DNA from 2 places in the Chengkuizengella sediminis genome. Region 2 is predicted to be linked to the other one. Evidence: a T-box and tRNA genes for the amino acid it is inferred to sense, from the RefSeq annotation. Region 2 holds a T-box; the other holds one or more tRNA genes.
The links. A T-box is a leader RNA that pairs with one kind of tRNA and senses whether it is charged. The one in region 2 lies ahead of argS (arginine--tRNA ligase), so its partner is inferred to be a tRNA-Arg.
Positions count from the first base shown of each region.

Region 1 (16,294 bases), on a different contig from region 2:
TAAAATCCATTTCTTTCTTCTCACATGATCTTTATTTTTATTGATCAAAATACCGAAGTAATAACCAACAATAGCACAGCTTAATAATAAAATGACCCAAACTGGCTCACCCCATGCATAAAACATAAAAGAGGATATAATCAATATCCAATTTCGATATAAAGGGGATTTAAAAGCGTAATATGACAAAAGTAATAACGGTAAAAATAAATAAAGAAATGTTAAACTTGAAAAAACCAATCCGGATTCAATCCCTTCTTATGTCTGAACGAAAAATTACAAGCTATTACATTTTACAACAAAAATGGACATAAGAAAACCCAGACTTCATGCAGTCTGGGTTTCCATGGTGGAGGCGAGGGGAGTCGAACCCCTGTCCGAAAATATCGCCACACAAGCTTCTACGGGTGTAGTTACTTGAGAAAGTTTCGCTTAAACAGCCGCCAAGTAACCCGCTACTGTTTAAACTAGTCTGATTATCTTCTTCCGCTGACCTCAGACGGAGATCAAACGGCGTAGCCCACTAAAGTTGAGCCCTAAGCCTGCCACATGGGCGATGGAAGGTTAGAGCTAGCTCGCTGGTTATTAAGCAGCTAAAGCTAAGTTGTTGTTTTGTTTGCCGTTTAAATAGGCTTTAGCGTTGATGAAGTGGACGCGTCCCCACTACCCGCTACTCATGCTCAAACTATCCCCGTCGAATCCATAAACGCCCCCAGGATAGAAAAAAGCTTCCATGAGAAGCTATTTCTTAAAGGTAACACTTCAATGTTACTCAAAGTGTTTGTTTGTTGCTGTACATATAGTATAACACATCGATTCTCTTTTATCTAAATTAATTGCTGGAAACGAAGGTCTAGATTGGGAACTATCTTGCCACTTTTTGTTTTTCTCGAAGTGCTCTTTGAATATCTCGCTGGGCATCTTTTTTCTTTGCTGTTTCCCTTTTATCAAATTGCTTTTTACCTTTACCTAAACCAAGCAATAACTTTGCAAAACCATTTTTAATATAAATTTTTAATGGAACTAATGCATATCCCTGTTGTTTAGACGCACCATATAACGTATCAATTTGCTTTCTTTTGAGTAATAATTTTCGAGGTCGAGTAGGATCCTCAGGATTATTTCGATTACCTTGTTCAAAAGGACTTACATGCATATTATGAATAAACGCTTCTCCATTACGAATCGTAGCAAAGCTGTCAGATAAGTTTGTTTTTCCCCCACGAATTGACTTGATTTCAGTTCCTGTTAAAACAAGACCTGCTTCAAATGTATCTTCAATAAAATAATCATGGGATGCTTTTTTGTTTTGAGCTAATGGTTTATCTGTGTTTTTTTTGCTCATTTTTTCACTCCTCCCAAGAGTGCTACTATTTAAACTTCTTCCTTCAACTATCCCCGAAATTTGCGGTTAAAATAGCAAGACATATCTTATCCAAAGCCGCTCATGACTGAAGTCACGAGTGGCTCTTTTACTTATTTATAAACTTACAGTGTTAGAAATCAATTTTATCAGTAACCCCTATTGAAATCAACTTTATAACTTAGGTCTTTTTTTCTCTTTCTTTTTTTTCTTAGCTTTAATGTAGTTTTGTTTTTTATCTCCTTTTTTATCGTCCAACAAACTCACTTTACTTTTTCTTGGTTTCATGTCTACAAGTTCAAAATCAATTGTATAATCCTCAATATTCACACGCGAAACTCTTACTTTAACTTCGTCCCCTATGCGGTATATTTTTGCCGTTCTCTCCCCAATGAGCGCAAGCTGCATCTCGTGATAATGATAATAATCATCCGTTAAGTCACTTAAACGAATCAGACCCTCAACAGAGTTATCTAGCTCTACAAACATGCCGAAACTAGTGACACTACTGACCATTCCCTCAAACTCTTCTCCAACTTTATCCAACATATATTCTGCTTTTTTAAGGTCATCCGTTTCACGTTCAGCATCAACAGCTAATCTTTCACGTTCAGACGATTGCACTGCAATATCCTGCATTCGACTTGATAAGTATTCATGCCTTTTATCTGTCAAAGTTCCCTTTGTTAATACCTCACGCATAATACGATGAATGACAAGATCAGGATATCTACGAATCGGTGAAGTAAAATGAGAATAAAAGTCTGCTGCTAATCCAAAATGACCTGAACTTTCAGCATCATATTTTGCTTGTTTCATAGATCTTAACATGTATGTGCTGATGACTGTCTCTTCCTTTGAACCTTTAATCTCTTCAATGATCATTTGTAAAGATCTTGGATGGATGGAGTTGCTTCGACCACGAATAACATAACCAAAATTATTAATAAAAGTCATCAGGTTCATTAGTTTTTCTGCATCAGGATGTTCATGAATTCGATATAAAAAAGGAACCTTTAACCAGTAAAAATGCTCTGCTACTGTTTCATTTGCGGCCAGCATAAATTCCTCGATGATTTGTTCAGCTATCGATCTTTCTCTTTTTACAATATCTACTGGTACACCATTGTCATCTACAATAATTTTAGACTCTTGAAAATCAAAATCAATTGCACCACGATTCATACGTTTTTTTCTTAAGATCATTGCTAGCTCTTTCATCTGTTTAAAAGTGTCTACAAGATGACTATATTTATTAATTAAATCGGAATCCTCATCTTCTAGAATCTTTCTTACATCTGTATAAGTCATTCTTTCTGTTGTATTAATCACACTCGTAAAAATATCGTGACTAATCAACTTCCCACCTGCATCAAATTCCATTTCACAGGACATCGTTAATCGATCGACTTGTGGATTCAAACTACAGATCCCATTCGATAAACGATGTGGCAACATCGGAATGACCCGATCAACTAAATACACACTACAGCCTCGATTAAACGCCTCTTGATCCAAATTAGAATTTTCTTTCACATAATAACCAACATCAGCAATATGTACACCTAAACGGTAGTTACCATTTTCTAATTTTTCAACATTTACAGCATCATCTAAGTCTTTTGCATCTGCACCATCAATTGTAACGATGGTTTTATCCCTTAAATCTCTTCTACCTTGAGCTTGAATTTCTTCTTCTGTTATCGCATCAGGTGCTGCTTCCGCTTCATCCATGACTTCATCTGAAAACATTTCTGGTAAATTATATTTACGTATGATAGATAAAATATCCACACCAGGATCATCTTTATGTCCAAGAATTTCAATGATTTTACCTTCTGCTGATGCTCTACCTTCTGGATATTTTACAATTTCAGCAACTACTTTTTGTCCATCTACTGCTCCTAAAAAGCTCTCTTTTGGAACAAAAACATCTTTATTAATCCTTTTGTCATCAGGAAGAATAAATCCAAACGCCCCATTTTTTTGAAATACTCCTACAACCTGAGTAATAGAACGTTCAATAATTCGAACAACTTCTCCTTCTAATTTTCCACCAGATGGACCTCTGCTGTTCACTCGAACAAAAACAACATCACCGTTCATCGCACTCATAAGATCATTTGCATGAATATAAACATCCGTTTGATCCTTATCATCAGGAAGCAGAAAAGCAAAACCTTTCGCATGTGCTTGTATTTTTCCTCTAATCAAATCCATTCTTTCTGGTACACCATATCGATCTGTTCTTGTTCGTATGATCATACCGTTCGTTTCTAACTCATTTAACAATTTCAAAAAACTTCGAAATTGTTCAGCACCTTCAACCTGAAAATGCTGTTCTAATTCTTTATAACTCATCGGCTTGTATGCGTCTTCGCGCATAAAGCTAAGTAACTGTTCTTCCGTTACCATAAATTCACCTCTATAAATTCACTTTCTGTATCATTTATTAGTATTCTCGGGTAAAAACACAATTAAACATCATGCACAAATATTAAACAAAAAGAAAACAGCAGGATACTCACCTGCTGTTTAATTTAAATTGTTTTCCTATTCATTATTAAAGTGGTGGGAAAATGTATGATACAACTAGAGCTAAAACAATAAAACCAACAGCTAATGCTAATGTTAAACGCTGTAGTAATAAATCTAATCCTCTAGCTTTTTGTTTACCGAATAATTGTTCAGCACCACCGCTGATTGCACCGGATAACCCTGCACTCTTCCCTTTTTGTAAAAGCACGACTGTAATTAATCCCACAGAAAAGATTACCAGTAAAATTGTTAGAAATGTTCCCATAATGTTCCTCCTAAAAGCACAGAAATCAATGCACATATTATATCATACGAACAACCCTTAAGCAATACCGATGGATTTTAAATAATCAATGCTCATTTTAACGCTTTCAAGAGGAGAACGTTCGCAGACATCTTGCTCAACAATATAATACTTAATTCCCATTTGTTCAGCCATTTCAAATATGGAAGGATAATCGATAATACCATGTCCTACTTCTGCAAATGTTTTTCGATTATCATTTGTCATGTCTTTTACATGAATAATTGGGCAACGATTTTTGAGAGAAGATAGATATTGAATTGGATCTAGTCCCGCTTTTTTCACCCAAAATAAATCTAATTCAGCCACTAATAAATCAGCTTCAACTGACTGGTAAATATGGTCTAAAATGTACTTACCATCAACCGATTTTTCAAATTCAAAATCATGATTATGGTAAGCAAATTGAAGTCCATTTTCTTTGCACTTCAATGCAATCTTTTGAAAGTTGATCAGTGTATTTTTTAAATTTTGCTCACCACGCAGATATGTTCCTGCATCTAAATATGGACAAACAATATACTTTGCTTCAATCTCCACACTGTATTGTATTTGTTCTTCTAACTGAGTAAGAAGTAATTCGATGGGCACATGACTGGACGGTGCGCTAAGTCCTAGATCATTTAATACTTTTTTCATTTCTTTGGCTTCTATACCACCATAACCTGCAAATTCAACTGCCTGATATCCCATATCCGCCACTGCTTTTAACGTACCTACAAAATCCTTTTCCGTTTCTTCTCGAAGTGTATATAATTGCAAACCTACTGGAATCGACATAATAAACCCTCCTATGGAAATGAAAAAATATTTATGTTATATATTCAAATTATAACGATGATCAAACAACAATCATATTGCCATAATAGTTATAATTGTATGTTATTTTGGCATGGACACGACAGTTTATATATGGGATAGATGAGTTAAAAGATGATTTTTTCGAGTTTTTTATTTTCATTCTTTCAATGGAATAGGTATTCTTACGGAGTGTTGATACGAGATAAAACAAAACACCCCTCTTATGAGGTTATAACAACCTTTGAAAGAGGGGTGTAGTAAACTTTAAAAGTAAATTATTTTAAGTTATAAAATGCTTCTTTTCCACCATAAATAGCGATGTTTGCCAATTCGTCTTCAATGCGAAGTAATTGGTTGTATTTTGCAACACGATCCGTACGTGATGGAGCACCTGTTTTTATCTGACCCGCATTTGTTGCTACTGCGATGTCAGCAATCGTAGTATCTTCACTTTCACCAGAACGGTGTGAAATAACAGCTGTATAACCAGCACGTTTAGCCATTTCAATAGCATCAAAAGTTTCAGTTAAAGTTCCAATCTGATTCACTTTAACTAGAATAGAGTTTCCTATTCCTTTTTCAATCCCTGTTGAAAGACGTTCTGTATTTGTTACAAATAAGTCATCCCCAACAAGCTGTACTTTATTTCCGATTTTTTCAGTAAGTAACTTCCATCCGTCCCAATCATCTTCAGCTAATCCATCTTCAATGGAGATAATAGGATACTTTTCAACTAAACCAGCTAAGTAATCTACAAATTCTTCTGAAGTAAAGGATTTACCTTCTCCTGATAATTCATATTTACCGTCTCTATAAAATTCAGTAGAAGCGATGTCCATTCCTAACATTACATCTTCACCTGGTTTATACCCTGCAGCTTCTATTGCAGAAATGATCGTTGTAATTGCTTCTTCATTAGATCCAAGGTTTGGAGCAAAACCGCCTTCATCACCTACAGCAGTATTTAAACCTTTATCTTTTAGTACTTTTTTCAGTGCATGGAAAATCTCCGCACCTGTACGTAATGCTTCTTTAAAGCTAGGAGCACCCACTGGAAGCACCATAAATTCTTGAATATCTACATTATTATCCGCGTGTTCCCCACCATTAACGATGTTCATCATTGGAACGGGTAAGGTTTTGGCATTGAAACCACCTAAGTATGCATATAAAGGAAGATCTAATGCTTGAGCACAAGCACGAGCTACTGCCATTGAAACTGCAAGAATAGCATTCGCTCCAAGTTTTGCTTTGTTCGGTGTACCATCAAGTGCGATCATTTTTTGATCAATACCCACTTGATCTAAAGCATCCCATCCAATTAATTCTGGTGCGATAAGTTCATTTACATTATCTACCGCTTTAATAACGCCTTTACCTAAATAACGGCTATTATCTCCATCACGAAGCTCAACTGCTTCATAAGCCCCTGTGGATGCACCTGAAGGTACGATTGCTGTTCCAAGCGCTCCAGATTCTAAATACACTTCTACTTCTACAGTTGGGTTTCCTCTTGAATCTAGTACTTCACGAGCGTAAAGATCAGAAATTATAGTCATTTCAAAAAACACTCCTTATTTTTTAATAATTGATGTACCTGTCATTTCTTCAGGTTGTTTTAATTGTAATAGTTCTAGTAGGGTTGGTGCAATATCTGCCAATATCCCACCTTCTCTTAATGATACACTTTTATCTGTTACGATCAATGGTACTGGGTTGGTTGTGTGTGCTGTATGAGGGCGTCCATTCTCATCAGTAATAACATCCGCATTACCATGATCTGCTGTAATGACTGCAGCTCCACCTTTTGCAAGGATTGCTTCAACGACTTTACCCAAACATTCATCCGTAGCTTCAACAGCCTTAATTGTAGGTTCTAATTTTCCCGAATGCCCAACCATATCTGGATTCGCAAAATTTAATATAATGGCATCAAATTGATCAGATTCCACTTCTTTCACCACTGCATCCGCCAACTCATATGCACTCATCTCAGGTTGTAAATCATAGGTTGCTACCTTTGGTGAGTTAATTAACAAGCGCGTTTCACCAGGAAGTTCAACATCACGACCCCCACTAAAGAAAAACGTAACATGAGGATATTTTTCTGTTTCAGCTGCTCTTAATTGTTTCTTATTATTTTGGGCCAAAACTTCTCCTAACGTATTATCCAAATCCTTCGGTTTATACGCAACATAACCGCCAACGGTTTCACTAAACAATGTTAAACTTACATAATAAATATTTTCCGGAAAATGCTCCCCTCGGTCAAATCCACGGAAATCTTTATTTGTAAATACTTGAGATAATTGAATGGCACGATCTGGTCTAAAATTTAAAAAGACAACGGCATCATTCGTTTCCACGAGTCCACGTGGATTATTGTCACGATCAACAATGACTGTTGGCAATACAAATTCATCGTATACGGATTGTTCGTAAGATTCTGCAATCGCTTTGATCGGATCATGATATTTTGGCCCTTCACCATATACCATGGCACAATATGACTTCTCTACCCTGTCCCAGCGTTTATCACGATCCATTGCATAATAACGCCCTTGAACCGTTGCAATTTTCCCTACACCAATTTCACTTATTTTCTTTAGCAATTCCTCCATGTAGGCTTTCGCACTATCCGGAGCTACATCACGACCATCTAAAAAGGCATGTATATATACATCGTCCAGACCTTCTTTTTTTGCCATCTTCAACATCGCGTATAGATGATTTTGGTGTGAATGAACTCCGCCATCTGAGAGAAGAGCATACAAATGCAATTTTCGATTGTTGTCTTTTGCATGTCGAACAGCTTTTAACAATGTTTCGTTTTCAAAAAATTCGCCTGTTTTTATAGATTTTGTAATACGTGTAAGATCCTGATAGACAGTTCTACCTGCTCCAATATTCAAATGTCCAACTTCTGAATTTCCCATCTGACCTTCAGGAAGCCCAACCGCTTCTCCAGCAGCTGTTAGTGTAGTATTTGGATATGTTACTAAGTAGCGATCATAATTCGGCTTGTTTGCTTGAGCTACCGCGTTACCTACTGTTTCATTTCGAAGTCCAAATCCATCCAAAATAATTAGTGCAACAGGTTTAGGTGCAGACATATTACTTTGCCCCCTCAACTAATTGAGTGAAGGAAGCAGGGTCTAAACTCGCTCCACCTACAAGTGCTCCATCAATACTTAATTGATTCATATATTCACGAACGTTATTTGGTTTTACACTTCCACCATATTGAATACGCACTTGATTGGCAGTTTCAACATCAAATAAAGCTATAAGTTGTTCTCTAATATAGGTAATCACTTCGTTCGCATCTTCCGCTGTTGAGGATTTGCCTGTTCCAATAGCCCAAATCGGTTCATAAGCAACCACTACTTGAGCTGCTTGCTCTTTGGAAAGTCCTTTGAAAGCTTCGTTTACTTGCAGCTTACAAACCTCTTTCGTTTGACCTGCTTCTCTTTCCTCTAATTTTTCACCTACACATACAATTGGAGTAAGATGATATTTAAATGCCGCATGTACTTTTTTATTCACTGTTTCATCTGTTTCTGCAAAATAAGCTCTTCTTTCAGAGTGTCCAATGATAACGTAATTCACACCTAAATCTTGTAACATGGCTCCACTGATTTCACCCGTAAAAGCACCATTCTCTTCCCAATGTAAGTTTTGTGCACCTATTTTTATTTTCGTACCTTTCACAGCTTCTACTAAAGCAGGAAGGTTTGTAAAAGGAGCACAAATGACGCTTTCCACCCCTTCAATCTCTGCATTACCTTTTACTTCGTTGATAAAAGCTTCTGCTTCACTTACTGTTTTAAACATTTTCCAGTTTCCAGCAATAATAGGCTCTCTCATTGTGATCACTTCCTTTTATATAATTTCATCTTATTCTTACTTATCGTTCAAAGCAACAACACCTGGCAATGCTTTTCCTTCCATAAATTCAAGAGAAGCACCTCCACCTGTTGAAATATGATCCATTTTATCAGCAAAATCAAATTTCTCTACAGCCGCTGCAGAATCTCCTCCACCAATGACAGTGTAACCGGATGTTTCCGCACAAGCTTGTGCTACGGCTTTTGTACCGTGAGAAAAAGGTTGGATTTCAAACACACCCATTGGCCCATTCCATACGACTAATTTAGAATTCAAAATAATTTCTTTATATTTTTCTCGTGATTTTGGTCCGATATCTATGCCTTCCCAATCGGCTGGAATTTCATCTATATTCACGATTTGCGTATTTGCATCTGCACTGAAATCATCAGTCACAACAACATCAACTGGAAGGTGGAAATTTACACCTTTATCTTTCGCCTTTTGAATAAATTCTAAAGCTAGATCCAACTTCTCATTATCCACTAATGATTTACCAATCTCATTTCCTTGGGCTTTAATAAACGTATAAGCTAGTCCACCGCCGATGATAATGTCATCCGCAATTTCAATTAACTTATTAATAACGTCAATTTTATCTTTTACTTTTGCCCCACCCACAATCGCTGTGAATGGTCGCTCTGGATTATTTAATGCTTTCCCTAAAACTTCAAGCTCTTTTTCCATTAAAAATCCTGCAACTGCTGGGATGTGTTTGGCAATTCCTTCTGTTGAAGCATGCGCTCTATGAGCTGCTCCAAAAGCATCATTCACATATAAGTCTGCTAAATCAGCAAAAGCTTTGGCCAATTCAGGATCATTTTTTTCTTCACCCGCATAAAAACGAGTATTTTCTAATACAACAATATCCCCGTTATTTAATTGATCAATTTCGGCTTGAACCGCAGGTCCGAAAGCTTCATCTAATTTTTTTACTGGTTTTCCAATAAGCTTAGATAACCGTTCCGCAGCAGGTGTCAATCTCATTTCCTCAACTACATTACCTTTAGGACGTCCTAAATGACTTGCAAGTATCACTTTTGCACCTTGCTCCACCAAGTGTTGAATGGTTGGCAATGTTGCACGAATACGTGTGTCATCTGTGATCCTTCCATCCTTCAAAGGCACATTAAAATCTACGCGTACAAAAACTTTTTTTCCATTTACATCTACATCACGAATACTTTGTTTATTCATAAAAAGTAAGCCTCCTTATGGTTTTATGTAACAAATACTCCTGCGTCTCATAGTTCTACCTAAAAAGAAAATTAGAATGAGGAAAGAGGAGAAAATTTTTCTCCTCCTCCTATCATATCTATTTAAATAATATTATAATCCTTTACTTGCAACATAGCTACAAAGATCAACTACTCGACAAGAATAACCCCATTCGTTATCATACCAAGAAACTACTTTTACCATGTTATCTCCAACTACCATTGTAGAAAGTGCATCAATTGTAGAAGAAGCAGGATCACCATTGTAATCGCTAGATACAAGAGGTTCTTCAGAATAGTTTAAAATTCCTTTTAATGGGCCTTCAGATGCTGCTTTTAAAGCATTGTTTACATCTTCCACAGTTACGTTTCTCTCTAATTCTACAACTAAATCAGTTACTGAAACATTAGGTGTTGGCACACGCATTGCCATACCATTTAATTTCCCTTTTAATTCTGGTAATACAAGAGAAACTGCCTTTGCTGCCCCTGTTGTAGATGGAATAATGTTTTCAGCAGCTGCACGTGCACGACGAGCATCTTTGTGTGGTAAGTCTAATGTGTTTTGATCATTTGTATAGGAGTGAACGGTTGTCATCATTCCTTTTACAATACCAAAGTTATCGCTAAGCACTTTAGCAAATGGTGCTAAACAGTTTGTTGTACAAGATGCGTTGGAAATTACAGTGTGATTCGCTGCATCATATTGTTCTTCGTTAACACCTAATACAACGGTAACATCTTCGTTTTTAGCAGGTGCAGAGATAATTACTTTTTTCGCTCCACCTTTTAAATGTGCTTCCGCTTTAGACTTTTCAGTGAAGATACCTGTAGATTCAACAACGATTTCTACCCCGTAATCTCCCCAAGGAAGGTTTCCTGGATCACGTTCAGCAAAAACTTTAATTTCTTTTCCATTTACAACTAGTGAAGCTTCACCAACTTCAACTGTAGCATCTAATCTTCCATGAGTTGTATCATATTTTAAAAGATGCGCTAACATGTTCACATCTGTTAAATCATTAATTGCAACAATTTCAACCTCTGGATTATTTAATGCTGCACGAAATACGTTACGTCCAATACGTCCAAAACCATTAATTCCAACTTTAACCATAATAAATTTCCTCCCTAAAGTAATAAATATATTATTTTCAAGACGGCATTTAAGCACGTCATGATGACTCATTAATTGATAAATTTCACATGACTTCTACCATTTTTGTCGCGGCACCTTCATCGATGACTAAAACATTCTCATGACCAAATTTCAAAACAGCTGATATTGCTTCTGCCTTACTGCTACCGCCAGCTACACCAATGACAATTTCAGTCCGCCCTATATCTTCAATTCTTAAACCAATTGTAGGAATTTGATGAACGACTTCTCCTCTGTGATTAAAATAGTATCCAAATGCTTCTGCAAGCGCCCCCTCGGACTCTAGGATTTTCCTAGTTGTATCATCCACTTTTCGTCTATCAGCCATAACCATAGCTTCACCTATTCCATGCACAACCATGCGAGACTTTCGAATAACATCAATAATTTCTTTAATATTAGGTTCTTGAATCAAGGATTGATAAGCATCTTCACTTAAGTGGTCTGGTACATGAAGCAGTCGATACCCAGCTCCTGTCCTCTTGGCCATACTTGATGCGATTGTATTCGCTTGAAGCTCAAGCATTTCCCCTAATCCACCTCTAGCAGGAACGAATAAATTTCCTTTTAAATGAGTAGATGCCGATAATTGATTTGCAATTTCTGAAGTAGTTGAACCACCAGCTACTGCAATAATATCTTCTTTAGCAGCATATTTTAGCAACATCGCCGCACCAGCACGACCTAGTTCTTTTTTCGAATAGTCTGAGAAGTCAGAATCTCCTGGTACTATGACCACTTGCTTTAATTCATAACGACTCTGAATTTGTTCTTCAAGGTCTGTTAATCCTAATAACTCCTTCATAATGGGACGAAGTTGTTCTATAAGTTCTTTTCCAGAGTTACTAATTCTCATACCTATCGTTTCAATCTCTAAAAGTCCCTGAGCTTTCAAAAAATTAACTTCTGCTCTTAATATTCTTTCTGTCATATTCAACGATGAAGCTAATGTTCTTCGACCGACTACACCTGAAAGCAATAAATGATGCAAAATAGTATATCGCTTATTTAAAACTTCTGTTAAATCAGGCAATAACTGTTTCTGTATATCTAGTATTTTCCGCAAACGTGTTCACTCCAAATCAATTCATCCTGTATTAACATTCCGTAAAAACTCACCTTCTATTACGAATGGTTATAAAACTGAGAATACGTGATTGTAAATACTTAGCAGGTTTGATTAAATCTAAGTTGTAGTGAGTTGTTTCACTGCGTTGGACTTTATTTGTCCCATATAATCATTTTAAGTCCCACTATGACAAAAAAATAAACAGCCATTTAAACAGCTTTCGAAATAATTATACCTCTTTAGTGTAAGAATGTAAAGCTTATAAACTCCATTATATATCCAAAAGTCACGAATTGAATGTATTGATTTTATGTTAGGTATATCATATAATAGCAAGTACTGTGTACTTTTATTTGCGCTCGTGGTCCAATGGATATGACGCAGGTCTCCGGAACCTGAGATCGAGGTTCAATTCCTCGCGAGCGCGCCATAAATATGAATCATTTTTTTTGATCTTTGTTTGACCTTTCTTGACCTTTGGTGTGCTTTTAAGTTATGATGTATACTACATGATATTTAAAAATTCATTTCAATAAATTGGGAGGTATATTTTATGAATTACGTACCTATGGTTGTCGAACAATCTAATCGTGGAGAACGTGCATATGATATTTATTCAAGGCTTCTTAAAGACCGCATTATTTTTCTCGGAAGTCCCGTAAATGATGTCGTTTCTAATTCCATCATTGCACAAATGTTATTTTTAGCATCTGATGATCCTGACAAAGATATTAGTTTATATATTAATAGTCCTGGTGGTTCCATTACTGCGGGAATGGCTATTTTTGATACGATGCAGTTTATTAAACCAGACGTTTCTACAATCTGTGTTGGTATGGCAGCATCTATGGGAGCTTTCCTATTAGCTGCTGGTGAAAAAGGTAAACGTTATGCTTTACCTAATAGTGAAGTTATGATTCACCAACCTCTTGGTGGTGCTGAAGGTCAAGCGAGTGATATTGAAATCAGAGCGAAAAGAATAGTAAATATGAAAGACAAATTAAATCGTATTTTAGCTGATCGTTCAGGTCAAACTTTAAAGAAAATTCAAAAAGATACTGACCGTGATTACTTTATGAGTGCGGATGAAGCTAAGGAATATGGTCTAATTGATGAAGTAATTGAAAAAGTAAAATAAATCATAATAACTTACAAAACAGACCGTTCTTAATAGAACGGTCTGTTTTAGTTACGAAGCCTTTTTTCACTTTTTGTAATGTTATTTTGGGGTATTTTAAAAGTCGTATTGCACTGTTACTTGTGTTGTAATACTAATCTGACCAGTTGATATAGAAGTAGATGAGTCTTCAGCGGCATATAATTTAGCAGTAGCACCACCAAGAGGACTGATAGATACACCTCGACCTTGAACCACATTTACTATGCCTTTGATCGATTTATTTTCAGTTTTTGCAATCGTAGTTGCTTTTTCCTTTGCATTTGCCATCGCTTTTTCAATCGCTTCTAATTCATACTCATCTGATTTTTCTGTTCCGAACTGGATATTGTCCACACGGTTTACACCCGCTTTAGTTAAATCATCTACTAATTTACCAATCTCATCTATCTCTCTATATGTGATTTGTAGAGTATGGCTTGTTTTGTAACCTAACAATTTTGGTGCTTCATCCTGTATATACTGATATTCTGGTTGAACATTAAACCTTGTTGTTTTCACATCTTCTTTTTTAAACTTATATGTGTCGTACAACACTTTCTCAACATTTGCCATAATTTTTGCATTTTCATCCTGTGATTTTTTAGCTGTGTCTGCTTTTGTTTCAACTGTAACTTGAACATAAGCTACGTCAGGTTCTACCATAATTTCTCCGTTACCTGTCACTGTGATTGTATGGCTCTTTGTCTGACCTTCCTGTGCCTCTACACTTCCCTTTACATTAGTAGATTGGAAAAAACCTACCCAAGCTGCTGCAGCCAACACTATGCTTAGTGCAATAATAGAAATTCTTTTTTTTGTGATTTGCATCTTTAATCTCTCCTTTAGAATGAACTTTTATCTTATTTTTAACAAATATCTTTTCATTATGATCTCGGCCCCGCAAAAGTAATAGAATTATTCTACCGAGATTCACCTCACTTTTGTGGGTGTATTAAAATTCATATTGTACACTAACATTCGTAGTGATTTTTATTTGTCCACTAGATATGGACGTATTGTTATTATCCATTGAAAATTCTGCTTCTGTTAATGCATATGGAGAAATCGGATTGCTAAAAGTAGGGTTTCCTTGAACGACATGAATGATGCCTTTGATATTTTTATTTTCCGCTTTGGCAATCACTTCAGCTTTCTTCTTCGCATTCTTCATTGCCTTTTCAATCGCAGCTAATTCATATTCATCTGATTTTTCAGTATCAAATTGAATGTTGTCTACTCGATTTACGCCTGCTTTTGTTAAGTCATCCAGCAATTTTCCAATTTGTTGTATATCTCTATAAGTAATTTTCAAAGAATGATTTGTTTCATAACCTAATAATACTGGTGCCTGGTTCTCTTTGTACTGATACTTTGGATAAACATTAAATCTAATGGTTTGTATATCTTCTTTTTTGAGTTTAAACGTATCAGATATGACGTTCTCTACTTCTTTCACTATCTTGGCATTTTCCTCTTGTGAATTTTTGGCTGTATCCCCCTTTGTTTCAATTGCCACTGTTACGAAGGCAACATCAGGTTCGACTGTAAGCTCACCGTTACCAGAAACCGTTATCGAATTACTATTAGTCGTTTGAGTTTCTTCAGCTTGAACCTTTCCATTTCCTTCTGAGATTTGTAAAATGATAAACCAAGTCATCGTAGCTAAAATGAAGGTAAAAACCAATATGGACAACCGCTTCATCGTCATATAAAAAAACATCCCCTCTTATTAAGACTCTTCTCAAACAATTAGACGATACATGGAAACAAAAGGTTGCAGTTTTAAAAGAGAAGAAGAGAAAATTAAATTCGTGGCTTTATTTTGTATAAAAGTAAAAAACCAGCATTCAAGCTTCCTAAGAAGAAGCTAAACACTGGCTTGCATTGTTTATGATTCATTACTGAGTTTCTAATTCTTCCTTACTGCATAAATCAACTAGAGCGTTTACAGCTAGTTCTGCATCAGAACCTTCAGCGCTAATATTAATTTCCGTACCTGAACTAATAGCTAAACTCATAATTCCCATAATACTTTTTGCATTTACTTTTTTATCATCTTTTTCTACAAAAATTTCTGAAGAAAACTTATTAGCTTCTTGTACAAACAATGCAGCTGGTCTTGCATGAAGTCCTGTTTTTAACTTTACAACGACTGGGTGATTAACCATTAACCTCAATACCCCCTATACTACTTCTATAAATATTTATATTATACCACTATTAACGTTTTAATTCTATAAAGAAAACCTCTTAATAAAGCCTTCTCAAAGAGATATGAAATCAATTCCTAATCTGCTCCGCTATCTTATCAATCTTTCTTAAGCGATGATTTACTCCTGATTTACTAACCTTATCTCTTAAAAGTTCACCTAACTCTGTTAAATTTAAATCTGGATGCTGTAATCTTAATTCTGCAACTTCCCTCAATTTATCTGGTAAATGATCCAAACCCATTGTTTCTTGAATCAGTTTGATATTATCTATTTGTCTCATTGCAGCACCAATCGTTTTATTAAGATTAGCTGTCTCACAGTTCACCAGCCTATTCACTGAATTGCGCATATCTCTCATAATCCGAACATCTTCAAATTTGAGCAAAGCTTGGTGAGCACCGATTATATTTAACAAATAAATGATCTTCTCCCCTTCTTTGATGTAAAAAATGAATCCTTTTTTCCTTTCAATACATCTAGCGTTTAAATCAAATTCATTTGCTAAATCACAAAGAGCATTACAATGATCCTCATACATTGAAGCAATTTCAAGATGATACGAAGAGCCTTCTGGATTATTAAC
Region 1 is NZ_SIJC01000010.1:108,295-124,588, forward strand. Features, by position in the region: gene EPK97_RS17525 (MBOAT family O-acyltransferase) at 1-126, opposite strand, end outside; RNA gene ssrA (transfer-messenger RNA) at 348-714, opposite strand; gene smpB (SsrA-binding protein SmpB) at 866-1,345, opposite strand; gene rnr (ribonuclease R) at 1,538-3,778, opposite strand; gene secG (preprotein translocase subunit SecG) at 3,927-4,166, opposite strand; gene EPK97_RS17550 (sugar phosphate isomerase/epimerase family protein) at 4,224-4,985, opposite strand; gene eno (phosphopyruvate hydratase) at 5,282-6,565, opposite strand; gene gpmI (2,3-bisphosphoglycerate-independent phosphoglycerate mutase) at 6,581-8,119, opposite strand; gene tpiA (triose-phosphate isomerase) at 8,121-8,873, opposite strand; gene EPK97_RS17570 (phosphoglycerate kinase) at 8,910-10,091, opposite strand; gene gap (type I glyceraldehyde-3-phosphate dehydrogenase) at 10,224-11,228, opposite strand; gene EPK97_RS17580 (sugar-binding transcriptional regulator) at 11,314-12,336, opposite strand; tRNA gene EPK97_RS17585 (tRNA-Arg) at 12,695-12,769, shown strand; gene clpP (ATP-dependent Clp endopeptidase proteolytic subunit ClpP) at 12,893-13,477, shown strand; gene EPK97_RS17595 (SIMPL domain-containing protein) at 13,574-14,326, opposite strand; gene EPK97_RS17600 (SIMPL domain-containing protein) at 14,451-15,206, opposite strand; gene EPK97_RS17605 (HPr family phosphocarrier protein) at 15,397-15,666, opposite strand; gene whiA (DNA-binding protein WhiA) at 15,779-16,294, opposite strand, start outside.
Region 1: it has a tRNA-Arg gene. The T-box ahead of argS (arginine--tRNA ligase) is inferred to sense a tRNA for this amino acid. The anticodon was not compared.

Region 2 (16,294 bases):
CTGGAGCCGTTGGTGATTCCGTATCTGGTACATCAGTTGTTACTGATACTCTATTGCTAGCAGCCGATTCATTACCTGCTGCATCCTTCGCTTTCACTTCAAATGTATAGGTTGTATCTGCTGCTAAATTTGTTACTGTATAACTTGTGGTTGTTGTTGTTCCTACAAAAACGGATGTATTTCCATTAACTACTTGGTATACATCGTAACCTACTACACCTCTATTATCTGTGGATGCTCCCCAGTTTAACTCTATAGTTGTCTCTGTACTTCCCGCTGAAGTTAAATTTGTAGGTGTACTAGGCGCTTCTTCATCTATGGGGTTGCCTGAACAATCTCCACCTGGACTTACTGCCGATTGTTGAGCCATGGATTTTGCTGGAACCGTTAATTCATAACAATCTGAGAAAGTGACTGTAGTTGCAACATTATTTGCATTATAAGCAACATAAGTGTTCAATCCATCTTTAGTAAACACACCATAAAGAGGAGTATTTGCAGTGATATCAAAATTTGGTAAACCATACACATCTAAGGATCTCATCCAGTGGTATGTGCGTGCTCTTGATTCTCCAAATTCAATCCCTACAGCAGGATCAAGCTCTTCATTTGTATCTTTCCATCTTAACAATGCTTCTGCTGGATCGTATAATGCATAATAAGAAAGCATAATATCTTGCCATGTATTGATATTATCTAACCCTGGCCAACCATACTGTGCTTTTTTCTCTAAATAATTTGGAAATTCTGCATAGGCTCTATCATAGTTATTTTTCACATAATTTGGATCTAATCCTAGGTATAATGAAGCTCCCGTAACTGGCAACATTTGAATTCCGTGAGCTTCAATCGGTTCTTCAGTCCACCAAGTGATATGATTATATTTCCCTCCCCATACCATGACGGCTGTATCACCATCGTTTGTATACTCTGGATCAAAAACATCACCATATAAATCAAACCAATAGTTGTTAATAGCTTCTCTTTCCGTTGTATACATATAAATTCCAGCATCTCTTATTTCAGTATCACCTGTTGCAGTTCCCCATAAAATTAAAGCTGCCCAGGCATTCATCGCTTCAGATGAAGATTCCTGATTATTTCCTGAATGCTCCCAGCTATGTCCTCCACTATTTGGTGAATAACCTACTCCGTTAGCCCAAGAATGACCTGCATAAAGGTCAAAGTTTCTCAAAAATAAATAATCATTTGACTGTCGATCGGTTGTTGCAATATCTTGAACTAATTGATTCACCATGCCTCCCCATTGATCATCTTGATACCAAGCATCTGCAGAATCTTGTTCTAATAAAGCAACTTGCGCAGCTGCATAAATCCAATAACCGTAATGAAAATGATGATCATTCATTTCACTTGCGGAGCCATAACTTGTAGGGTAGCCGATTAATGTTTTCCAGTGATCATCGTAATAAAAATAATTATCATTTACTTTTGCACCAGACTCATTATACTTTGTTGGAGTAAACCACCACTCCAATGTAGCTTTAATCGATTGAACAAGTTCAGACTGTTTAAATGTATCATCTAATTGCGTAGTTAATGGAAGAACATTTGAAATTCTACCTAAGTTTTTCCCCATCCAATACGTGTCATATCCTGAAAATCCACCGTCTACCCCGTACTGAACAAAGTTAGGATTTAGCGTTTTTCCGTAATCATAGTATTCCTGTACGTATCCTTCTAATCTTGCAATATCATTCGGATCTGTTAATTCAGGCATAAATGGCAAAATTCCATTGTACACATATTGTGTTGAAAAATTTTGTCCAGAAAGCGTTTTCATTTGTCCTCTGATTGTATTATAAGAGTGTAAATATTGAGATGCATTAATTAGTGGATTATTCCTCCATTGATGAGGATAAAGCGCAGTGATTGTGTCCGTGTTTGTACCTTCCATTGGGGTTGTCGTTATAATATAGTCGCTAGTTACAGTACTACTAGCTTCATCATAATTCCATTCCACTTTTGTATCCGCGACAAAAGCAAATGCATGATCCATAAACAGGTTATAAGTATCAACACTACTATCAGGTAATCCTGCTATTGATAGAAAGTGTTTACCTTCTGGTAAATCAGCAACAAGTTCTGAACCATTATTTGTCCAAGTAGTTCCAGAAGGAGCGTAAATGCCATAAACATTCGTTTGTCCGTTATTATTTATAGATAATTGAATATGTGAGCCGTCTTCTCTTAAAATCGTTGCAGTATTTTTAAACACAATTTTAGGATCTGCTCCATCAAAAGTAAAATAAGCATATGGGCTACCATGTCCGATCGTAACTTTCATATTTTTGGAACCATCTGCACTAGGCATTAAAATATCTGCTGACCAATCCGTGATTTTATCTGCTTCGGCTGCTACCGGTGAAAAGGTAGTTGCTTGCACTTCCAAATCCACCTGACCTGGTCTGATTTCTCTTTCAACCTCATTTTCACCATCTTCTAACACATTCAAAGTTTTTGGTGGATTACTGATTTGAAATCCTGAATTTACAGCTTTAAACGCTAAGGGATGGGCATAAAGCGCACCTGAGTATTGCAGCCATACGACTGAACTAATCCAATCATTTGTTGATAACGGCTTGTTATCAAAATTGCTTGTCGTATAATCTACATCTTGTGGTGTCCTCCGTTCATTTTCATATACCCAATTATAAATCTGACCTCCTTTAGTGACCGTGGAGTATCCTCCTTCTCCAACTGCTACATCATCTGCAGTTATTTCTGCAAATATTGCATTATCTGGAGTTAAAAAACTAACAAGGATCATTAACATGGCAAGTAAAACATATAACGTTTTTCTCATTTTACCTCTCCTTTTTATTATATTTCCATGTATGAAATCGTTTTCAGGAAACTGTTTAAAGTTTCACCTCTTTTCTATATAAAATTACTTGAAAAAAAGTACTATAAACATAGATATTTATATTCCGTTAATTTAAAGTATAATAATTGCTATTTCTCTCATTAGTATACTATATTCTGTAATAATTTTCAGTATTTTCTGAATTTTCAATTAATATTATTTTCAAAAATTAATTTAATTAAAATAGGCCATGAAACAAGCAATTAAATGTCCTACAACGTACACTACATTGAACCAATTAATTCTTCTTAGTTACCAATAAAACCATTTTATGAATCATTCATTTTTGTTCAATATTAATAATTTCTCATTTTACAAAATAAAGGAGATGTCATTTAATCAATGGTTATAAAACAAAATCATAAAAAGTACGTTTCAAGCAAATGGAAAAAAACATTAGTTTTGATAAATAATGTTCACTTAAAAAAATATATTCCCGATACAAAAAAAGTGAGTTATGAGAGTTTAAATGAAATGCTGGAAAAACATAGTGTAGTTTATGTTAAACCGAGTCGTGGCTCATCCGGGAAAGGTGTAATGAAAATTCAAAAAAAGATTCAACATGAAAAAACAATTTATGAAATACAAAATGATCTAAATATAAATTATTTCTACACTTATACAACTTTATATAACGATCTAAATGAACACATTAAAAAATCAGAACGGTTGCATATCGTACAAAAAGGAATCGATATGGTCAAATATAATGATCGATCAGCAGACATAAGAGTTATGGTACAACAAAATCTTCAATCTGGGTGGGAAGTCACTGGATTTCTTGGTAGATTATCTCATCCTAAAAAAGTAGTAACAAATATCAGTGGAGGGGGTACGGTTTGTGATATTGATGAACTGTTAGATCATGTTTGTACAAATAAAAATGAAAAAGAAACCTTAATAGAAGAACTAAACATGGTTGGAGTGGAAACAGCTAAACAAATGAATAAAGCTTTTCCAAACATAAAAGAAAACGGGATAGACATTGCTCTAGATCAAAAACTTCACCCTTGGATCTTGGAAGTAAATACGAAACCTGATATCATCCCATTTACACTTTTAAAAAATAAAACTATCTTTGAAAAAATATTGGAGTATAGAAAAGTAAACAGAAGAGATTATAATCCCAAACAAAACCATAAAAATACTAAAACAACAGATAAACGGAGAAAAAGAAACGTAAATAAAAGTAAAAATAAGTCAAATTTAAAAGTACAACCTAATTCTTTTCATGAACCAAAAAATGCAACTCCTAATTTTGCTAAAAAGTTTAAACGCTTTAAAAAAAGAAAATATTCTAAAAGAATGATTTAGTAAATTAGAAGACAAAAGTAATAAGATTAAAGACTTTTTAACATAACTAAAGAGAAGTCATCCTTCTCTAAACCAAGTAATGGTAGATGACTTCTCAGTTAAGCCCATATATAATCCCCATTTCATGATGGGTTACAATCTTGCTCAATTATTCAAATACAAATATATCTCTTTAATGGTGGTAGTTCATATACCTACTTATGTATTCTAAAAAACGATATAATATTGATTTGATTTTCCATGATAGTGTGAAATTAAATAAATTTTATATAAATGTTTTAAAAACGCATACATATTTCCTTCCTTATTTTCAATATCAACCATTGTTTCATATACTTTTTGCTGCATTTCTGGATGTGTATGATCAACAATTAAGTCTATTAATGAGTCCATATTAATATAATGGGGTTTATCATTATATAAAACTTTAAATTCACAATTTTCCCACTCTCTTTCATAAAAAAAATTTTGAAGAGATCTTCTAGTTTTATCCATAATATTGCTCACCTTTTCCTAATCAAAATAGATTCATTTCCAAATCTTATATTTATATTTCCATTATATTCTGAGTACGGAGTTCCTTAAAGATACTTTTAATTCAAAATTTGGTAGATTATATTTTTTTATTATACCATCATGCTTACTATTTTGTAATTATTTACATAATAAATGATCAGAAAAAAGCCGATTCCTTTTCAAACAGGAGATCGACATTTGAGCATTCTTTACATTAGTTATTTATATTTTATATATCAGTCCCATATTAATGGTCTATCTAAGCCTATCATTCTTAAGTATTGTAGAAATTGACCCGCATGAACCGAATCATGATAAGCTATCCGTAAAAGCATATCACCTAAATAACGCTTGTAATTTACATCACTTCGATCAATTAATTTAGTAGATAGTTCTTCTGTTGATAGCGACTTTACATACTGGATAAAGTCATCAAAATATGGTTTTGATAACTCAATTTCTTTTTGGACAGAAACAATCGGTTCATCATCATAAGGTTTAGAAATCTCTTTATTAAGTGATCCATTATTTTGTAAAATCATATGATATCCATAACTGCCACCCCAAACATGGCGAATCATTTCACCAAATGACATGGCTTTGTGATCGGGTTTCCAATCTATCCATTCATCCGGAAGAGCGTTCCACAATTTGATAGAACGTCTCCTTGTTTCTTTTAAATTCATGATTGCAAGATCAATAGAATTCATCTAATTTCCTCCCTTTCTTTTATAAAAGTTATTGTAACGCATTTTCATTTAGGGTATCATCGAAATATGAATGTATATCCGAATATCTCATATATTGCTAAACTTATTTCTGAACCAACTAGAGCTATCATTTTAGAATCATTAATGGGGGGACAAGCACTTCCAGCAGGTGAATTGGCTTATATGGCAAAAGTATCACACCCTACAGTAAGCTCTCATCTATCTAAATTAGTCGAAGGGAATTTACTCAAAGTTGAACAATTTGGAAGACACCGCTATTATAAATTAGCAAATGAACAAGTTGCAGAGGTCATTGAAAAATTAGGAGCCATAGCACCCTCAGTTCAGATCCGTTCATTAAAGCAGTCTGACCAAATGAAACAAGTACGTTATGCTAGAACTTGTTATGATCATTTAGCTGGAGAGCTAGGAGTGAGTATCACTGAAGCATTATTAAATCAAGGTTTAATCATCTTAAAAGATGATTTATATGAAGTTACAAAAGAAGGCGAAAAATGGTTTGAAAACCTAGGAATTATGATAAATAATGTGGGCAAAACTCGGAGAGTTTTTGCGAAACCTTGTTTAGATTGGAGTGAGAGACGATATCATATATCAGGATGGTTAGGAGCAGCCATTGCCACTCATTTCTTGGATCAAAAATGGATGATCAAATCAACAACAAATCGTTCAGTTCATCTTACTGAAGAAGGAAAAATCATGTTAGAGCAAAGTTTAGGTTTAGAATATTAATATAAATAAAGAGACTATCCTATAATTGTATACAACTCTTATAGGACAGCCTCTTCATCTTTCCAAATTTATTAACCAATGGTTTGAGTTAGTTTTTCAGTTAAAACATCCTTACTTTGTAACCCAATCATTTTATCAACAACCTCACCGTTTTCAAAAATTAATAATGTTGGGATGCTTTGCACTGCATATAACGCAGCTAATTCAGGGTTTTCATCCACATTCACTTTACCAATGTTCACTTTGCCTTTTAACTCTTCTGCTAATTCATCTACTATAGGCAATTGGGTTTTACAAGGACCACACCAAGGAGCCCAAAAATCAACTAAAGTAACTCCTTGTGATATGGTTTGATCAAAGTTTTTTTTATTTAAAACAACTGCTCCCATTTCTTTCACTCCTTTAAAGTGTTTATATTTTATTTTTCTTTATATTCATATTATATTTTGATTTTCACTTATATTCTGTAAGATGTTTTACATTTGTGAACTATCCACCGCTTAATTCTAAATGTTCTTTTGCTAATTCTATTTTAAGATGAATAGATTTTCTTCCTGTACGTATGATTTCTTCTTTCACTAAATCCTTTAATAATACACTGACGGATTCTCTCGTTGCCCCAATCATGTTTGCTAACTCTTGATGTGTCAAAGGCAGATCAATCTTATAATAATCTCCATCTTTAATGCCAAACTGCTCTGAAAGTTTAAGCAATAAATGTAAAATACGTGTGCGAATATCTCCAAAAGCGAGTTTTTCCAGCATTGCATCTCGATCTCTTAAACGATCACTTAAAGCTTTTAAAAATCTTAAAGCCAATTTTGGATGTTTCTCAATAAATTTTTCGAAATGAGTTTTACTTAAAGAACATAATAATGTATCCTCTATTGTTTCAATAAAAACATCCTTTGTACCAAATGAAAAAGAATCAATTTCTCCAAATACATTTCCTTTACCTAAAATACCTAAAGTAAACTGTTTTCCTTCTGCATTAATTTTATAGAGTCTTAATTTGCCTTCCTTAAGAAAATACATACCTTCACGATATTTCTCAGGTGTTTGTATAATTGTATTTTTTTTAATGGTGGACATCGGAGCCATTTTATCAAGCTCCATCAAATCTTCCATCGGTAGTTCATCAAAAACACTTATTTGAGATAAATACGATAACTTATCCATCTTTTCCCTCCAAAATCGTTTCAAACTTATTCGGATCAAACGTGTATATAACTTTTTCATCCCATACGATTAAAGGCGTGGCAATTCCCCCTAATCGGAGCACCTCATCAAATCGGTCTTGGTCGTGTGTTACGTTAATCAATTCATACTTTATTTTCTTTTTATTAAAAAAGTCGATCACTTCTTCACAGGCAATGCAATGATCACTGATATATAGCTGTATGTTCAACTTTAACACCACCCTTTATATTTATTAAACATACCATATTTTATATTCAGCTCAAAAATAAGTTCTAATTTAAATATAAAATAGATAACCATTTAAATAAGTTAAGTATTTCACATTAGAGAAAATGTCCTCTTTAACCCATTTCTCCCTTATTAAGTCTACTTACAATAAAATACAAGATTGATCACTCAGTGAATTACATTGATCAAAAATCAAATGTGAAAGGAGTTTTAAAAATGATAAGACTAAAAAATAAAGATGAAATCTCCTTGATGAGAGAATCAGGAATATTATTAGCGGAGTGTCATCAACAAGTTAGTAAATTAATTAAACCAGGTATTTCAACTATAGAAATAGATACATTTGTTGAAAAATACTTGCAAGATCATGGAGCCACACCAGAGCAAAAAGGTTTTCAAGGTTATCCATTTGCTACTTGTGGTTCAGTAAATGATGTCATTTGTCATGGTTTCCCTAATGAAACTCCCCTTAAAGAAGGAGATATTGTAACGATTGATTTTGTTGTTAATTTAAATGGTTGGTTAGCTGATTCAGCCTGGAGTTATTCGGTAGGCAACATTTCTGAAGATGCACAAAAATTGTTAGATACAACTTTAGAAGCACTTCATGTAGGAATAAAACAAGCCCAAGTCGGAAATCGTGTTGGGGACATATCTCACGCTATTCAAACATTCTCTGAATTAAAAAAATATAGTGTTGTGAAAGAGTTTGCAGGTCATGGGATTGGTAAAAAAATGCATGAAGATCCATTCATCCCACATTTTGGACCTTCAGATCAAGGAGCTTATCTAGAGGAAGGAATGGTAATAACTATTGAGCCCATGTTAAATATAGGAGCTCCATATTGTAAATTAGATGATGATGGTTGGACGGCACGTACACTAGACGGCTCGTTATCGACACAGTATGAACATACCTTAGCGATAACAAAAAATGGCCCTTTCATTTTAACGGAATTATAAGATTATAATTACTATACTCCAAAACATAAAAAATAGAGGAAGATGTACCATACATGGATCAGAATCTACATCTTTTTCCTCTATTTATTTACCGATTTTTCAATCTTTTAATTTCCTGATTCCACAAATGTTGCAATTCTATCTTTAATGGAATCTCTCACTTCTCTAAACCGCATCATAATTTCATCTTCAGTTCCTGTTGCTTTTGCTGGATCTTCAAATCCCCAGTGCCATTTGACCACATTTTTATTTGAAATGACAGGGCAATGTTCATCTGCATGTCCGCACAATGTGATGACATAATCTGCTTTATTTAAAATTTCAGGATCAATGACATCAGAACTATTGTTGCTAATGTCAACGCCTGCATCTTTCATAACTTGAACAGCACGCGGATTCAGACCATGTGCTTCTAAACCAGCACTTTTCACTTCATACTTTTCACTTCCAAGAGCTCTTAAAAATCCATCAGCCATCTGACTTCTACATGAATTGCCTGTACATAAAAAATATACTAATTTTCTTTCAGTCATCGTTGAACTCCTTTGATTTGTTGTATTTGTTAATTTATTTTAAATTATAAATGTTATCACAATGTTAAAACACAGCCTTTTGTGTAAATTCATCAATGTTTTCATCATTTATATTTTTGAAGGTGATTTGAGACCTAAACATTGTAAAACCTGTTTTAGGATTTTCCCTGTTGCATACGTCAGCACCAATTTGGATTTTTTCTCGTTCATATCATCAACATTTATTCGTACATTATTATAATAGCGATTAAATTTTTTGGCAACTTCTAAAGCGTAACGTGCAACAACAGAAGGTTCGTTTTTAAATAACGCTAGTTCTATGATCTGTTGAAAATTCATCAACTCCTTAGATAAAGTCCAAGAAGAAGGATCATTCAAATATTTCCCGTCAACCGGATTCAAATGATCGTTTATCCAAGATTCTTTCCACTCTCCCTTTTCAAGTAAACTTTGGATACGAGCATAAGTACATTGAACATACGCTCCTGTCTCCCCCTCAAAGTTTAAAGCATCTTCGAGTGAAAAGTCCACTTCCTGTATACGATTATTTTTCAAATCATTAAATATAACTGATCCAATTCCAATGGCTTCAGCAACTTCATCCTTGTTAAACAAATCAGGATTTTTTTGATTAATAATCTCTTTCGCTTTTGAAACAGCTTCTTCTAATACTTTTTCTAAAAAGATAACCTTACCGCGACGTGTAGACATCTTTTTACCTTCAAATTTCATTAAACCAAAAGAAATATGCTCACAATCATTGGACCAACCTTTACCGATTTTATCAAGCACTGCAAAAACCTGCTTAAAGTGCAATTGCTGTTCCGCTCCAACTACATATAAGATTTTACTTCCTTTCATTTGTTCATGGCGATAAATGGCTGTTGCCAAATCTCTAGTAGGATAAATGGTAGTTCCATCTGATTTTAATATTAAACAAGGAGGCATATCTAATTCATCTAAACGAACAACCATGGCCCCTTCACTTTTTTCAAGTAGACCTTTTTCTTTAAGCTCTATTACAACAGGTTCCATTTTGTCATTATAAAAACTTTCTCCTAAATAATGATCAAAGTCTACACCTAGTTTTTCATACATTAGTTTAAACTCTTTAAGACTTAATTCAATAAAATAATTCCAAAGTTTTATTGCTTCCTCATCACCCTCTTCCAGCTTCTTAAACCATATACGTGCTTCTTTTTCAAGTTCAGGATCTTGTTCTGCTTCCTCATGAAATTTCACGTATAACTGAAGGCATTCATGGATCGCGTTATCTTTCATTTTTTGTTGATCTCCCCAACGTTTATAAGCTGTGATTTGTTTACCAAACTGGGTTCCCCAGTCACCCAAATGATTCACTCTTACAGCATCATACCCTGCAACTTTATATATGTGATACAAAGCATTTCCAATCATAGTGGAACGAAGGTGTCCAATTCCAAAAGGTTTGGCAATGTTAGGTGAAGACATGTCAATTATAATACGCTCATTTTTGCCAATATCCATCTTTGTAAAATCTTCTTGTAAAATAGAATTCAATAATTTTTCTGACCATACATTGTTTTCAAAGAAAAAATTAATGTATGCTCCTTGAGAGTGTATGTTGATATTTTCAAGTTTTAGATCATTTTTTAATTGTTCTACCAATTCTGCAGCTATAATTGTTGGATTTTTTTTGTACTTTTTAGCTAATATAAAACAAGGGAAAGCAATATCTCCTAGTTCTGCATTTGGTGGAACTTCAAGCAATTGTTCAATTTCTTCTGTGCTTAGTAATATAACATCCTTTAATATGTTAGCAATGGTCTCTTTTAGCATCTTTCTCACTCCTTGATTTTGATATTTTTATATGTGTGGTGAACGTATTAATGTTTACATCTAAAATCGTCCACTTCCTTGTGGACAACGATGCACCAAAACATCCTGTTTTGGCAGTTCGTCCAAATAAGATTGGTCGGCTAAATTCACAACACGTCCTTGTGGTGAACGCCTGCATCAGTTCGTCCAACTAAGGTTCCTCTACTAAGACCAGCCACGTCCATGTGGCCAACGTAGACATCAATTCATCCTTAATAGGTACGCTGGCTAAGTTCTCAACACGTCCTTGTGGTGAACGCCTGCATCAGTTCGTCCACGAACTGAAAAACTCCCGTCTCAATATAGAGACGAGAGTTTTATATTCCCGTGGTACCACTCTTCGTGCATGAAAATCATACCATCATTCATGCCACTTAAATACGATATCGGAGCTACCGGATCTTCCTACTTTTAAGTTCAAAAGATCATCTCATGGGTCCGCTTCTTCATGTTCTCCGTACCGACTTCCACCAATCTCGGCTCGCTTTGACTCTCAAACATGAGTACTCTCCCAATCACTGATTATGATGATAAAATTATATTATGAACATTTTAAATGAAACGGTTTTGAATGTAAAGAGGGGATTGTTTAAAAATCAACCATGCTGTGTTTAATCCAATCCCCATCCTCAACTTTAATTAGATCTTCAACACTTTGATTCCAAATATATACCCATGCTTCTACTTTTTCATTTAAATCTGTGCTCACTATTTTAGATTTTCTTAGATACATGCTTTTTTCAGGTTTTCCCTCCATATACTCTTCAAAAATATCCAAGCTTTTTAATACTGCCCTATACTTTTGATGCTTTATATACATTAACTCTCCTACAATTTCACCTTCCCCTTCAATCACAGCAGGGTATTTAGCAACCACATGCATCTTTCCTTGTATTGTTCCACTTACCTCTTTTTCCGTATTCCCTTTTAAAAAATGTTCGTATGCACCGTACATAGCTTTTTTCATTAATGAGCCATACACAAAAATAGGTTTCATTTAAAATTCTCCTCCTAAAAATTAATTCCCAATTGAAAAAATATTGTTTATCCATCAGTTATGTACTTTTTAACTCAGTCTAAAGTTGTAGGATTAGTTAAATCTATGAGCCGATGTTATAACGGCATACATTAGATAAAATTTTAAAATAAACATTGTAATAGAGAAATTACCAAAAAATAATGACTACATTAAAAAAGTGTGGTTTTATTTGTTAACATCCAGTATAATATAAACAACCCACTTAATGAAACTGAGTTTCAAACAGTGAAACAGATGGCGTTGGGATATAAAATATGAACATTTTCCCACTGTTCAATAAGAACATTTGTTTGATTAAATGATCGGATTCATGTATAATTTTTCAATATCAAAAACGGAAGAAGGGGTCTACATGTTACAAAGACTTAGATCAATTAACCCTGTAAGTAAAAGTATTATATTTGGAACTCTTTTCACTCGTGCAGCTACCTTTATGACCATGCCTTTTCTTGCTATTTATTTATCGGTGGTTCATGGAATAAGCCCTGTAATGATAGGAGTGATCTTAGGAGTTAGTGCATTTACGAGAATTCCTGGTAGTTTTATAGGTGGAAATCTATCGGATCGATACGGACGAGAAAATGTAATGCTCATTTCAATTTTTGTATGGGCTTTTGTTTTTTTAGGTTTTGCTTTAGCCACTCATGTCTTTATGTTTTTTATTTTAAACGCACTTAATGGATTATGCAGTTCCTTTTTTGAACCCTCCTCAAGAGCATTATTATCTGATGTGACAAAACAGAAAAATAAACTACTCGTTTTTAATTTAAGATATGCAGCGATTAACGTTGGTGCTGCAGTAGGACCACTAGTTGGATTTTTAATAGGGAGCTCTAAATCCACCATAACTTTTGTCATCACTGCGATCGTATATTTGTTGTATGCAATCTCCTTATTATATATTTTACCAAAACATAGGGACTCAAATAAAAAAATAGAAACAAAAGAAAAAATAACAATGATGAAAGCTTTGAGTGCATTGCGACAAGACTTAGTTTTTCTAGTAGCAGTTATTGCCTTCATATTTGGGGTAATCGGTTATTCTCAATTTGGTTCTACAATGCCACAATTTTTTAAAAATGCTACTTATTTTGAAAATGGAGTTGCCTTATATACTTCTCTCATTATTTTAAACGCGATTACGGTACTCGTTGTCCAGTATCCTGTGACTCGTATTGGCAAAAGGTTCTCGCCAATTATTTCAATCATGTTAGGCACACTTACAACCTCTATCGGATTATTTGGAGTTGGTCTATTTGAATCTATCTATTTAATCGGACTATCTATGATCATCTTTACGATTGGTGAAGTCATGATGTTTACGATGTATGACCTGTTTGTTGATCAGATTGCTGATCCTTCAATGAAGGGAACTTATTTTGGAGCGATGGGATTCACCTCACTGGGTGGTTCTGTAGGACCTTTAATAGGTGGGGTATTATTAGGTGCATTTGGTTTTGGGGCACCTGTCATTGTTTTTGGTATCTTAGCCTTAATTAGTGCAATTGGATTTCCCCTCTTCATATATGTGAATGTACTAATGAAAAAAACAAAACGAAATTTAGATTATTCATTGTAAAACAACTTTCACACTACTCGAAGTATTATATATTGATCTAAGGAATAGGTTCTGGCTTCGGCCACCTATTCCCTTCTAAATTAGTCGGCACTTTATTCTACAAAAATAAGATCCTCAAAAACGTGTTATGATAATTAGAGAATATTACTCACTAACCAAGGGTGATTTGAATGTTTTTTTATTTTATCGTATTATTTATCATTGCTTTATTTTTAGTCGTAATCAACCCAAAAAATGAGTCCAATCGATGGGCATCAGCCTTTTTGTTATTTGCAAGTTTAGGTGGCTTAGCGGATACGATAAGAGCTTTGATTTTGCCCTCACTCTTAAGAGAAAATTTTTCAAACCTATATTATTTATTTAATACAATTCAACATATATTAGATTTTATCAATCAAACATTAACACCATATGGAGTACTTATTTTTGCAATAGTCTATTCAGAGTTTTTCAATAAAAAATGGCGTTCTTTATTAAAAATAGTTCTTTTACTTCCCGTTATAATCATGTTATTTACTACAACATACTTCCCTATATTGAAATTAAATTATTTATTATTACTGTACTGGGTTGCACCTTATTATATCCTTTCATGTTTTCTATTAACCTTCACATTTGTAACTGAAAAACATCCTTTAAAAAGGAAAAATAAACTCATTACCTTTTTCATCATAGTACCTACAATTTTATCTATTCTTTTCTTTATAAACATTATGAGGGTATATGATCCTAATTTTTATTTTTTTCCTTACGTTAGTGTTTTTATTATATTTTCATTAGTCACTGCTCTTTTTTTCAGCTTTCGTTATGGGGTGTTAGGTATGAAAGTGAACATTGAGAAAGATCACTTAAATACAACAATAAAATCAGTAAGTTCTGGTACAGCTATTTTAAACCATACGTTAAAAAATGAAATTGGAAAAATCACATTAACTACAGAAAACTTAAAAAAGTCATTGGAAGTAACCAACCAAGATATTGATGTATATTTCAATATTATTAATAGAGCTTCAAACCATATGCAGGAAATGGTTGACCGCATCCAAGATCAAATGAAGGACATACAATTTAAAGAAACAACAAATGGGCTTGACGAATTAATCGTAGAGTGCTTAGAGAACTTAAAGTCAGATTTAGAGAAAAAAAAGATCCAAATAAATTTATCACTTATCGAAAATATCAATCTATTTTGTGATCGAACACATATCCAAGAAGTATTTAACAATATCTTGAAAAATGCCATAGAATCCATGCCTATAGGTGGGTCATTATCTGTCGTCACCTACAAAACCCGAAAACACATTGTTGTATCCATAAAGGATAACGGTAAAGGTATTTCTAGTAAAAATTTAAAATATGTATTAGATCCGTTTTTCACGACAAAAAATAAAAAACAAAATTATGGGTTAGGGTTATCCTACTGTTATAATGTCATGCAGCAATGTGGTGGTTCAATTGAACTGTATAGTGAAGAAAATATGGGAACAGAAGTTAAGTTGTTCTTTCCAAATAAAATGATGGTTTGAAAATGAGAATGGAGTTTGGATATGAATAAAAAAATTAAAATATTGCTAGTTGAAGACGATTTAGATTGGCTGCAAATGATTACCGAATTTTTAAATCACGAACATGATATTCAAGTGATTGGTAAAGCCACAACTCACGAAGCAGCATTAGAGCTCGTATCTAATACTGAATTTGATGTTGTTTTATTAGATATTAACTTAACTGAAAATCAACTAGATGGGATTTATACAGCTGTTGAGATCTCTGAGTCAAATCCCGAAGCTAAAATCATCATGCTTACCTCTTTAAATGACGAGGAAATTATAAAAAAAGCATTTACAGCAGGAGCAATTAATTATGTAGCTAAACCCGACTTTCATCAACTCCCACATGTCATACGTTTTGCCTTTTCTCATTCACATCCGATGGAAGTATTCAAAGAAGAGTTCCATCGTTTAAAAAGAGAAGAACAACTTCAAAAACTAACACCTGCCGAAAAAGAAGTGTTCCAACATATCGAAAAAGGCATGACACAAACGGAAATCGGAAGAAAATTATATAAATCAGAAAGTACATTAAAAAACCAAGTGAATAAAATTTTAAAAAAGCTAGGTGTAAAAAGCAGTAAGGAAGCCGTAAAAAAAGTGAAAAGAAAGGGATTATAACTTTACTCACTTTTAACTACTATCATAAATAAAGCACTTTAATACTCCCCTCTATAGAAGGGAGTATTTTAAGATTGTTGAGAAACTACAACTTCTGCAAGCAAAGCTGCTTCAACTGAGTTCACTCACATTACCTTGGGTGTGAAGTGATCACTAACTACCTGTCAAAGTTATAATTACACTTCCTTTTTTGTGTCCTTTTTCGACATACCTGTGAGCCTCTTCAATTTGTTCGAATGGGTAACGTCTATCAATGACCGATCTAATCGCTCCAGCCTCTATAAGCTCTTTGAGGAATTTTAGATCTTCAGTTTTTTCACTTGATGGCCTCAAACCTGTGAACGAAATAATTGCTTTTTTACTGCCGATCTTTGAAGTCCATAACATTGGAAGAATAATTGACAGCGTAAGAACAGTTGAAAGATAAACCCCACTTTGCTTTAGCGATCTTTTACATCGTGAAAATGAACTCTTGCCTACCGTGTCAAAAATAATATCGTAGGTTTGACCGGTTTTGGTAAAATCCTCTTTCGTGTAATCAATG
Region 2 is NZ_SIJC01000002.1:91,197-107,490, reverse strand. Features, by position in the region: gene EPK97_RS21725 (glycosyl hydrolase) at 1-2,827, opposite strand, end outside; gene EPK97_RS05050 (YheC/YheD family protein) at 3,230-4,201, shown strand; gene EPK97_RS05045 (hypothetical protein) at 4,409-4,696, opposite strand; gene EPK97_RS05040 (DinB family protein) at 4,954-5,427, opposite strand; gene EPK97_RS05035 (ArsR/SmtB family transcription factor) at 5,494-6,180, shown strand; gene trxA (thioredoxin) at 6,252-6,569, opposite strand; gene EPK97_RS05025 (Crp/Fnr family transcriptional regulator) at 6,670-7,359, opposite strand; gene EPK97_RS05020 (glutaredoxin family protein) at 7,352-7,588, opposite strand; gene map (type I methionyl aminopeptidase) at 7,825-8,571, shown strand; gene arsC (arsenate reductase (thioredoxin)) at 8,679-9,104, opposite strand; gene argS (arginine--tRNA ligase) at 9,213-10,922, opposite strand; T-box leader at 11,263-11,489, opposite strand; gene EPK97_RS05000 (gamma-glutamylcyclotransferase family protein) at 11,551-11,958, opposite strand; gene EPK97_RS04995 (MDR family MFS transporter) at 12,353-13,579, shown strand; gene EPK97_RS04990 (sensor histidine kinase) at 13,750-15,105, shown strand; gene EPK97_RS04985 (response regulator transcription factor) at 15,127-15,750, shown strand; gene EPK97_RS04980 (NAD(P)-dependent alcohol dehydrogenase) at 15,904-16,294, opposite strand, start outside.